One region of the Micromonospora sp. NPDC048830 genome, then DNA from elsewhere that is predicted to be linked to it. Evidence: riboswitches for the same ligand, from Rfam matches in the RefSeq annotation. Region 1 holds a riboswitch; each other region holds the start of a gene.
The links. Region 1 has a riboswitch for cobalamin ahead of bluB (5,6-dimethylbenzimidazole synthase). Riboswitches for the same ligand answer to the same signal wherever they lie in the genome.
Positions count from the first base shown of each region.

Region 1 (3,623 bases):
TGCTCGCCGTGGCCAGCATCGTCGGGGCGCAGATCGGCGCGGTCCTCGGGCTGCGCCGCCGGCCCGCCACCGCCGCCCGGGGCGGCGCCGCCGCCCGAGCCGCCGGCGCCGCCCGGACCACCACCGCCCGGGCGACCGCCGGCGCGCGGGCCTTCGTCACCGGCCGGCACCGCCGGGGCTGACCTACCGGGGCCCCCGAACAGCGGCACCGGGGCCCGCCGGGGCCGGGCCGAACAGCGGCACCGCGGCCGGCCGGGGCCGGGCCGAACAGCGGCACCGGGGCCGGACCGTGCCGTGCGGCGCGGGTCAGGGCAGGCGGGTCTGCAGCACTCCGTCGACCACCCGGCACGGCAGCACCTGCTGGTCGTTGGCGGCCGGGCCGTGCACGACCTCGCCGCCGTTGAGCCGGAACGTGCTGCCGTGCCACGGGCAGACCACGCAGGTGTGCCCGTCGACCTCGGTGACCTCGCCCTGGCCGAGCGGGCCGCTCTGGTGCGGGCAGCGTTCCAGCATCACGGTGACCTCGTCGCCGTGCCGGTACACGATCACCGAGACGTCGTCCACCTCGCGGGTGATCAGCTTCCGCTGCGGCAGCGCGGCCATGTCCGCGACAGCCTTCCAGCCGTCGCTGATCCGGTGCAGCTCGGAGACGCTCTGGTTGACCTGAGCCGCCTGCTTGTACGCCAGGTGCCCGCCGATGTACGCGCCCGTGCTCGCGGCCGTCAGCCCGAGGTACGCCAGCATCCGCCCCGTGCCGTGCCGGCCCTGCCGGCGGGCCGCCAGCGAGCCCGCGTACAGGGCGAGGGCGACGGTGTTCGCGGTGGCGTGCACCAGGCCGACCCGGCGCTGGTCGCGGGCGAGGGCCGCCCAGTCGTTCAGCCCGGCGACCGCGGCCGGGAGGGCGCTGATCGTGCCCAGCCCGACCAGCGTGGTGGCGGCCCGGCGCTGCCCCGGCAGCAGGTCGAGCACGGCGGCGCTGATCCAGGCGCCCACCGGCACCTGCACCATCGCGGGATGCAACGGGTGCCCGAGGAACACCCCGTGCAGCAGGTCGCGGACCCGCTGCGGTCGGAGGGTGGCCTGGACGGCGCGCTGCAACCGGTCGCCGGTCCGGTCCAGCGCCGGATTCTGTTCGAGTTTCGTCAAGAGTGCCCGCATGCCGTCCGACTTCCCGGCGGAAGCGACCGCAAACCGGGCGACGGCGACAATTCGCGCCGGCCGCACGGAAGCGGACACCGGCATGTCGCCGACACAGGGCCATCCTCTCGACGCGGACACCGCCACATCGCCGCCATGGCGCCAGCGGATCAGCCCGGCCAGCGGTCCTGGTGGACGGCCGCGGCGAGCGGGCGCGGCTGGCGCCAGCCGTGCCGGGCCAGGTCCGGTACGGCCTCCAGGTGGGTGACCGGCCCGACGCAGAGCCACGCGACCGGCCGGATGCCGTCCGGTACGCCCAGCAGCTCGGCGAGGAACGGCTCCCGGTAGAAGGAGACCCAGCCGACGCCGAGCCCCTCGGCCGTGGCGGCGAGCCAGAGGTTCTGGATGGCCAGGCAGACCGAGTAGAGGCCGGCGTCGGCGATGGCGTGCCGGCCGAGCACCGCCGGACCGCCCCGGTCCGGGTCGTAGGTGACCACGATCGACAGGGTCGACTCCAGCACCCCGTCGATCTTGATCCGGGCGAACCGCTCGGCGGCCACCCCGTCCAGGGTGGCGGCGAAGGTCTCCCGCTCGTCCTGCACGTGCCGGTGGAAGCGGCGGCGGGTGTCGGCGTCCCGGATCAGGACGAAGTCCCACGGCTGCGAGTAGCCGACGCTCGGTGCGGCGTGCGCCGCGGCGAGGACGCGGTGCAGGCTCTCCTCGGGCACCGGCTTTCCGGTGAACTGGGCTCGGACGTCACGGCGACGGTGGATGGCGTCGTAGAGTTCCACGGCAGGCTCCCGCTGCGCTCGGCCCGCCCCGGCGGGCGGGCGGTCGACGTGAGGCCGGTCTTCGGACTCCCGGATCGACGCCTGGCCGTCCGCCTTCCCAGCCGTACGGCCAGTGGCTGCGCTCTGCGCGTGGACGGTGGCTCCCCGGTCACCGCGGCGGGCCCGTGCCGGATTCGCACCGGCTTCCCGATTCTCCCCACTCGCGTGGGGCACCTCACATGATCGTGCCGCCGCCGATGCTACTGGACATGCGGTCGCGGGCGGGGCCCGCCGAGACCATCGTGGACGTCGACGGCCCGACCGCCCGGGCGCTGGCCGACGCGTTCCGCGCGTTCGAGGCCGAACCGGCGGCGGCGGTCGCCGTGCTCTGGGGTGCCGGCGGGACGTTCTGCTCGGGCGCGGACCTGAAGGCGATCGGCACCCCGAGGGGCAACCGCGTCGAGCCGGACGGCGACGGCCCGATGGGCCCGACGAGGATGCGCCTGTCGAAGCCGGTGATCGCCGCGATCTCCGGGTACGCCGTGGCCGGCGGGCTGGAGCTGGCGCTCTGGTGCGACCTGCGGGTGGCCGAGTCGGACGCGGTGCTCGGGGTGTTCTGCCGGCGCTGGGGGGTGCCGCTGATCGACGGCGGCACGGTGCGGCTGCCGAGGCTGATCGGGGAGAGCCGGGCGCTGGACCTGATCCTCACCGGCCGGCCGGTGCCGGCGGACGAGGCGTACCGGATGGGGTTGGTGAACCGCCTGGTCGCGCCGGGCGAGGCCCGGGCGGAGGCCGAGCGGCTGGCCGCCGAGATCGCCCGCCATCCGCAGACCTGCCTGCGCAACGACCGGGCGGCGGCGCTGGCCGGCACCGGCCTGCCCGAGCCGGAGGCGCTGGCGGTCGAGCTGGCGTACGGCGTGGAGTCGCTCGCGGCGGGCGCGGCGGCGGACGCGGCGGCGGGCGCGGCGGCGGGCGCGGCGGCGGGCGCGGCGGCGGGCGCGGCGGCGGGCGCGGCGGCGGGCGCGGGCCGGCACGGCGCCCCGGCCTAGCAGCGCTAGCGCAGGTTGCGGAGGGCGTCCTCGATGGCGCGGTGGAACGTCGGGTACGCGTAGATCATGTGGCGCAGTTGGCCGAGCGGCACTTCCGCGTGGACCGCCACCACCAGCGCGGACAGCACCTCGCCGCCGGCCGGCCCGACGGACGTCGCCCCCACCAGCACGCCGCGGTCGGCGTCGGCGACGAGCTTGATGAGCCCGTCGGCGCGGTGGATCCAGCCCCGGGCCGACGAGCCGAGCCGGCTGAGGCCGACCTGCACGTTGATCCCGCGCTCCCGCGCCTGCCGCTCGGTCAGCCCGACCGCGCCCACCTCGGGGTCGGTGAAGGTGACCCGGGGCAGCGCCCGGTAGTCGGCGTGGGGCACGCCGGTCGAGCCCGCCATCCCGCTCAGCGTGGTGCCCGCCTCCGGTCCCGGCTGCGCCTGCCGGGCCCGGTCGAGCACGTCGGCGACCACGATCGCCGCCTGGTACATGGCGACGTGGGTGAACGGGCCCTCGCCGGTCAGGTCGCCCACCGCCCAGATCCCCGCGGCGACACGCATCCGGTCGTCCACGGCGAGATGGCGCCGGGACGGGTCGAGGCCCACCGTCTCCAGGCCCAGCTCGTCGAGGTCGGCCCGCCGGCCGGTCGCCACCAGCAACTCGTCGGCGGCGATCGTGA
Region 1 covers NZ_JBICUP010000001.1:412,419-416,041, reverse strand. The annotation lists gene ACGFIZ_RS02060 (LysM peptidoglycan-binding domain-containing protein) at 1-182, shown strand, start outside; gene ACGFIZ_RS02055 (Rieske 2Fe-2S domain-containing protein) at 307-1,158, opposite strand; gene bluB (5,6-dimethylbenzimidazole synthase) at 1,308-1,928, opposite strand; cobalamin riboswitch at 1,963-2,160, opposite strand; gene ACGFIZ_RS02045 (crotonase/enoyl-CoA hydratase family protein) at 2,177-2,956, shown strand; gene ACGFIZ_RS02040 (dihydrolipoyl dehydrogenase family protein) at 2,962-3,623, opposite strand, start outside.

Region 2 (3,623 bases), on a different contig from region 1:
CGATCGCGTCGGCGCGTACCAGTTGGTCGAAGTAGGCACGCGCGAGCGCGAAGCTCGGCGTCCAGGTGACCTTCGGCTGGCGCTGGGCGTTGAACTGGTCGAACCGCACCTGCGCGGCCGCCTGGATCTCCGCCGGCGACAGGTGCTCGCTCGGAACCAGCTTGAACACGTCGAACCCGCGGGAAATCTCGTTTCCGTAGAGGTTGCCGTTGTACCAGTACGCCGACCAGAACCCACCGAACCGGAACAGCGTGCCGTCCATCGGCCCGCGGTCGAAGAACGCGATCTCGCGCGGGTTCGCGGAGTCGGTGAAGTCGAACACGGAGATGCCGCCCTGGTACCAGGCCTGCATCATGATGTCCCGGCCGGGCACCGGGATGAGCGATCCGTTGTGCGCGACGCAGTTCTCCAGCGTCGTCTGGGGGACCGGCAGCTTGTAGTAGCTGGCGAACTCCAGCTTCCGGTCGACGATGTCGAAGATCGCGTTGGCGCCCCACTGCGGCTGGTCCGTCTCGCGGCAGCGCGCGGCGCCGCCGCCGCCCCACTCGTCGGTGAAGACCACCTTGGTGCCGTCGTTGTTGAACGTCGCCGAGTGCCAGTACGCGAAGCTCGGGTCGGCGACCTCGTCGATCCGGCGGGGATTCGCCGGGTCCGAGATGTCGATCAGGATGCCGTTGCCCTGGCACGCGCCGGCGGCCAGCCCGATCTCCGGGTACGCGGTGATGTCGTGGCAGGCCTGGGTCCTGGGCGTGGGCGACCAGGCGGTGCCGGACGGGTGCAGGGGCGTCGGCGGGTCGTTCTGCAGGCCGTCGATCCGGCCCGTCTCGGGATCAGTGAAGAGCCTCGGCTGGTTCACGACGGCGGCCTGCTGGGGCGCCGACAGCGGCACCTTGATGACGTCGATCCGCCACCGCACCGGGTTCTCGCCCGTCGCGGGATTGTCGTTGCAGCCCTCCATGGTCGTGGCCGGCCGCGGCGTGGTCGTGCCCGAGACGTAGACGTAGACGTTGGCCGCGTCGTCCGGGTCGGTCACCACGGTGTGCGTGTGCGAGCCGCGGCACAGCTGGACGGCAGCGACCTGCAGCGGGTTGCGTACGTCGCTGATGTCGAAGATCCGGACGCCCTGGAAGCGGGTGCCCACGTTGGGGTCCGTGCCGCAGTCGACCCGCCCGCGGGTCTCCTCGACGGACATGAAGAGCAGGTTGCCGTGCACGGAGATGTCCCCCTGCCCGCCGGGGCACACGACGCTGGTGACGAGCGCCGGGTCGGTGGGGTTGGAGACGTCGACGATGTTGAACCCGTTGTAGTTGCCGAGGAACGCGTACCCGCCGCCGAAGGCGAGGTCCGAGTTGGCGTACCGGCTGGTGCCGGGGTTCGTCGGGTCGAAGAAACCTGCGGGCTTGTCGCGGTGGGCCACGTGTTCCAGGCCGCTGATCGCGGACTGCGCGTCCAGCCAGCCGGCGCCCAGCCCGACCCGTGGGTCGGGCTCCGCTGCCGAGGCCGTGCCGGGCAGCGCACCGACCAGGAACAGCCCTGCGGCCATCAGGCCGAGCACCCGCCGGCCCCCAAATGTTCCAGAACTCTGACGTGTCATGTGCCGCCTTCCGGTCGAAGGACCCGACGCGACGTGCGGTCGGTGCGAGAGCGTCGTGCAGGTAGGACCGTACCGCCGCCGGTCAGCCGGTCGATAGAGGCTGTGGGATATGGGCATATTTATGTTTGTGGCGGGTGGCGAGCAATGGGTGGTCATCGTGGTGTCGCAGATGGTCGTGATCCGCCGACTGCAGGGGCGCGGCCGCTCCGGCGCCCTCGCCATGGTCGGGGTGGTCTTCGCCGTCTCCTGGCTGATCCGGAACGCACCTCACCGACGCTCCCGCCGGCGCTCTCGCCAGCCAATGAAGGCGACCCACGGCCGCCGTAGCGGCCGGATGGGTCACCGGCTACAGTGGGGCCGCCGTGGTGTACGGGAAGCCGGTGCGATGCCGGCGCGGCCCTCGCCACTGTGATCGGGAAGTCCGCGGCCCTCGTCCTTTCGAGGTCACTGGGCGCCACGCGCCTGGGAAGGCCGGCCACGGACGCACCTCCCGTCAGCCAGGAGACCGGCCACGGCACTGCGTTGCCCCGTCCACGAGGTGCTGGAAGGCGGTCCCGATGCGCGTACGCGCCATGCGGTCCACCCTGTCCCGGCGCGTTGCCGCGCCACTGTCCATCGTGCTCGTCCTGCTCGGCGGTTGCGCCGCGGACGACGAACCCACCGCCGCCGCCGGGTCGGCGTCCCCGGTGACGCTGACCAACTGCGGCTCACCGGTCACCGTCGCCGCACCCCCGCAGCGGGCGGTGAGCCTGAACCAGCCCGCCACCGAGATCCTGCTGGCACTCGGCCTGGCCGACCGGATGGCCGGCACCGCGTACCTCGACGACGCGATCCTGCCCGAGCACGCCGCCGCATACGCGTCGGTGCCGGTGCTGTCGGAGAGGTACCCGTCGCGGGAGGCCCTGCTCGACGCGGAACCGGACTTCGTCTACGCCTCGTTCCAGAGCGCCTTCGGCGACGAGGGCGTCGGCGACCGCGCCGAACTCGCGCGGCTCGGCGTCGGCACGTACGTCTCATCGGCCGGTTGCGCGAAGCAGCACCGGCCGGCGACGCTGACCGTCGACGACGTGTTCGCCGAGATCCGGGACGTCGCCGCCGTCTTCGGGGTGCCGGAACGGGCGGAGAAGCTCATCGCCGACCAGCGGGCCCGCATCGCCGCAGCCGCCGTCCGGCTCGGCGGCGCGCGCGAGGTGTCGGTGCTCTGGTGGGACGCCGGTACCGACGCGCCGAGCGTGGGCGCCTGCTGCGGCGGCCCCAACATGATCATGTCGGCGGTGGGGGTCCGCAACGCCTTCGGCGACCTCTCCGGCAGTTGGGCCGACACCAGTTGGGAGACCGCCATCGAGCGTGACCCCGACGTGATCGTGCTGGTCGACGCCACCTGGGACCCGGCCGCCGCGAAGAAGGCCTTCCTGGCCCGGCACCCCACCCTGAAGAACCTGCCCGCGGTCGCCGGGCAGCGGTTCGTCGTCATCCCCTTCTCGTCCACCTCGGCCGGAGTGCGGGTGGTGCGGGGTGTCGAGGCGCTGGCCGAGGGGGTAGCGGCGCTACCCGGAGCGGGCAGCTGAGCGCCGTGCTGGCCCGTACGGCCGCACCCGGCCACACCGTCGAGGCCACCGGCGTCGCCGAGGCCACCCGGTCACGCCGATTCGACACGGGGCTGCTGGTCACCCTGCTCGCGACCCTGATCGTGTCGATCGGTGTCACCGTCACGCTCGGCCCGGCGGACATCTCGGTGACGACGGTGTGGGCGGTGCTGGCCGACCGCCTCGGTCTCGCCGACGCCGACGTGCCGCTGCTACGCGAGCACATCGTCTGGCAGCTGCGCCTGCCGCGGGTGCTCGGCGCGGCCGTGCTCGGGGGAGGGCTGGCCGCGGTCGGCGCGGTGATGCAGACCGTCACCCGCAATCCCCTCGCCGACCCGTACCTGCTCGGGGTCTCCTCCGGGGCGTCGCTCGGCGCGGTCGCGGTCCTCGTCGTCGGCCTCGGGGGTGGGGTCGCCGCCCTCACCGGAGGCGCGTTCGCCGGC
Region 2 covers NZ_JBICUP010000056.1:32,821-36,443, forward strand. The annotation lists gene ACGFIZ_RS30365 (LVIVD repeat-containing protein) at 1-1,543, opposite strand, end outside; cobalamin riboswitch at 1,941-2,123, shown strand; gene ACGFIZ_RS30370 (ABC transporter substrate-binding protein) at 2,152-3,162, shown strand; gene ACGFIZ_RS30375 (FecCD family ABC transporter permease) at 3,168-3,623, shown strand, end outside.
Region 2: another riboswitch for cobalamin. It lies ahead of ACGFIZ_RS30370 (ABC transporter substrate-binding protein); the one in region 1 lies ahead of bluB (5,6-dimethylbenzimidazole synthase).

Region 3 (3,623 bases), on a different contig from region 1:
GGCTACGGCTCCGGCACCTGCGACGTGGCGATGAACATCGAGGCGACGGGGGTCGAGCGGCGGCTCGGCCGGACGATCATGCCCCGGTTCCACGCGGCCTGGAGCCTCGGCTCGGTGGCCGGCGCCGGCCTCGGCGCGGGGGCCGCCCGGCTCGGGTTCCCGCTCGCCGCGCACCTGGCGGTGCTCGCGGCGGTGGTGCTGGTCGGGACGCTGCTCGCGGTCCGCGCGTTCCTGGCCGCCGCGCCGGCCCCGTCGACGGACGACGCGAAGCCGGGAGCGGACGCCGCCGCCCGGCGCCGCGCCCAGCTGGCGGCCTGGCGGGAGCCGCGCACCCTGCTCATCGGCCTGCTGGTGCTGGTGGCGGCGTTCACCGAGGGCACCGCCAACGACTGGGTCGCGGTGGCCTTCGTCGAGGGGTACGACCTGAGCGAGGCGGCCGGCGCGGCCGTGTACGGGGTGTTCGTGGCGGGCATGACCCTCGGCCGCACCGCCGGCACGGTGGCGCTGGACCGGTGGGGGCGGGTGCCGGTGCTGCTCGCCACCATCTCGGTCGCCGGGGCCGGTGCGTCCGTCGCGGTGCTCGCCGGGTCCGGGCTCGTGGCGATCGTCGGCGTGGCGCTGTGGGGCATCGGCGCGTCGCTCGGCTTCCCGGTGGGCCTGAGCGCCGCCGCCGACGACGAGGAGCGGGCACCCGCCCGGGTCAGCGTCGTCGCCGTGCTCGGCTACACCGCGTTCCTCGGCGGGCCGCCCCTGCTCGGCTTCCTCGGGGACCACGTGGGCACCCTGCGCGCCCTGCTCGTGGTGCCGTTGGTGCTGCTGCCCACCCTCGCCCTGGTTCCGGCCACCCGCCCGCTGAAGCGCTGAAGGCTCCCCGCCGACGGCGGCGGCCGTCCGGGTCCACGGTCAGCTTCTTCTCACCCGGCTCGCAGCCGGTTGCCAGCCGGCGGTGCTGCACTGGGGGAGACGCCCAGGAAAGGGGTCGGACATGGGCTGGTTCAGCCGGCGTCGGCGCGCCGCCGACGGGACGCCGACGAAGCTCGACCGCGAGGCGAACGCCGACGACCTCGCCGCCCTGGAGGCGTTCGTGCGGACCCGCCGGGGCGTGGAGTTCTATCTGGAGCCCGAGACCACGGCGACCGACACCACGGTGATGGCGATCGCCCACGACGGCGAGTGGATCCGCCGCCGGACGGGCTCGCCCCGGGCGGCGGCGCGGATCGCCCAGCGGCACGCTGTCCCGCTGTACGAGGCGGCGCGCACCGGGTACCCGGAGCGGATGCGGGCCTGGAACCGCGCCCACCCCGAGCGCCGCCTGCGCTGACCCGGCGGGCCCCGGGACCTCGCGGGCGACTCGGCTCCGAAGGGGTCCCTTGGGGCAGGTGGGGACGCGTTCCCGACCGGCCGGACGGGGCCGCCGCGCGGGCCGGCCGTGGGACGCGCCGTTGACCGGCGGCGCGCGGGTGTGGCAGCATTCGCGGCCTGACGGCAGTGAAGGAAGCCGGTGCGATTCCGGCGCGGTCCCGCCACTGTCACCGGGGAGCGATCCCCCCTCGTGAGTCACGGCCGTGTGTCTGCGGTTGGAAGGCCGGGGGTGAGCGTCGATCCGGGAGCCAGGACACTTCGGCCGTCGGGACGACCCCAGGGCGTGGACACCCGAGGAGGACCCGATGACGCACGCCGACGACCACCGTCTGCGCCGGTCAGCGCGTGGCAGCAGGCCCGCGGCCGGCCGCCGACCCGAGCCGCCGCCCGGCCGCGCCCGGCCCGTCGTCCGCCGCTGACGTCCGCATCCCGCACGCCGAGGTCCGTGCCTCGGGACCGCCGACGTCCGCGCCCCCGCCCCGCCGGGTCCTCGCCCGCCCGGCCGGTCGGCCCCCGCTGACCCGGCACCCGGTCCGCCGTACCCGCTGAGCCCGCGCCCATCCCCTGCCCGCCGACGGCCGCTCGCCGCCGGGGGCATCACTCTCCGGAGCCGTTCGTGCGCATCCTGCTGCTGTCCACCGCCGACACCGACCTGCTCGCCGCCCGCGCCAGCGGCGCCGACTACCGGCTGGCCAACCCGGCCCGGGTCGCCGCCGACGCCGTGTCCGCGCTGCTCGACGGCGTCGACCTCGCCGTCGTACGGCTGCTCGGCGGCCGGCAGGCGTGGCCGGACGGCCTGGCCGCGGTGCTCGCCTCCGGCGTGCCGACCGTGGTCCTCGGCGGCGAGGCGGTGCCGGACGCGGAGCTGATGGCGGTGTCCACCGTGCCCTCCGGGGTGGCCACCCAGGCGCTGGCGTACCTGGTCGAGGGCGGGCCGGACAACCTGGCCCAGCTCGCCCGGTTCCTCTCCGACACGGTGCTGCTCACCGGCGAGGGCTTCGCCCCGCCCGCACCCACCCCCGCGTACGGCGTCCACGGCGACCGCGAGCCGGTGCCCGGCCGCCCCACCGTCGGGATCGTCTTCTACCGGGCGCACACCCTGGCCGGGAACACCGCGTTCGTCGACACCCTCGCCGACGCGGTCGACGCGGCCGGCGGCAACCCCCTGCCCGTCTACTGTGGCTCGCTGCGCGGCCTCGCCCCGGGCGACGGGCCCCTCGAACTGTTCGCCCGCTGCGACGCGCTCGTCGTCACCGTCCTGGCCGCAGGCGGGACGGTCCCCGCGGACGCCTCCAACGGCGGCGACCCCGACGCGTGGGACGTCGGCGCGCTCGCCGCCCTCGACGTCCCGGTGCTCCAGGCGCTCTGCCTGACCAGCACCCGCGACCAGTGGGCGGCCAGCGACGCCGGCCTGTCCCCGTTGGACGCCGCGATGCAGGTGGCCATCCCCGAGTTCGACGGCCGGATCGTCACCGTGCCGTTCTCGTTCAAGCGCATCGACGCCGACGGGCTGTCGGTCTACGAGCCCGACCCGGAGCGGGCCGCCCGGGTCGCCGGCATCGCCGTGCGCCAGGCCCGGCTGCGGCACGTCCCGAACGCCGACAAGCGCCTCGCGGTGGTGCTCAGCTCGTACCCGACGAAGCACTCCCGGGTCGGCAACGCCGTCGGCCTGGACACCCCCGCCTCGGCGGTGCGCCTGTTCGCCGCGCTCGCCGACGCCGGTTACGACCTGGGGGAGCAGCCGCCGCCCGGCGACGGGGACGCACTGATCCACGCCCTCATCGCCGCCGGCGGGCACGACGTCGAGTGGCTCACCCCGGAGCAGCTCGCCGGTGCCGAGGCCCGGGTGCCGGGGGAGACGTACCGGAGGTGGTTCGACCGGCTCCCGGCCGGGCTGCGGGAGGCGGTGCTCGCGCACTGGGGCGAGCCGCCGGGCGAGCTGTACGTCGACGGCGGCGACGTCGTCCTGGCCGGGCTGCGCTTCGGCAACGTGGTGCTGATGATCCAGCCGCCGCGCGGCTTCGGCGAGAACCCGATCGCCATCTACCACGACCCCGACCTGCCGCCGAGCCACCACTACCTGGCCGCGTACCGGTGGCTGGCCGCGCCCGTCGCCGACGGCGGGTTCGGCGCGGACGCCGTCGTGCACCTCGGCAAGCACGGCACCCTGGAGTGGCTGCCCGGCAAGGGGCTGGGGCTGGCCGCCGACTGCGCCCCCGACGCCGTCCTCGGGGACCTGCCGCTGGTGTACCCGTTCATCG
Region 3 covers NZ_JBICUP010000025.1:53,672-57,294, forward strand. The annotation lists gene ACGFIZ_RS21260 (MFS transporter) at 1-864, shown strand, start outside; gene ACGFIZ_RS21265 (hypothetical protein) at 986-1,321, shown strand; cobalamin riboswitch at 1,492-1,621, shown strand; gene cobN (cobaltochelatase subunit CobN) at 1,979-3,623, shown strand, end outside.
Region 3: another riboswitch for cobalamin. It lies ahead of cobN (cobaltochelatase subunit CobN); the one in region 1 lies ahead of bluB (5,6-dimethylbenzimidazole synthase).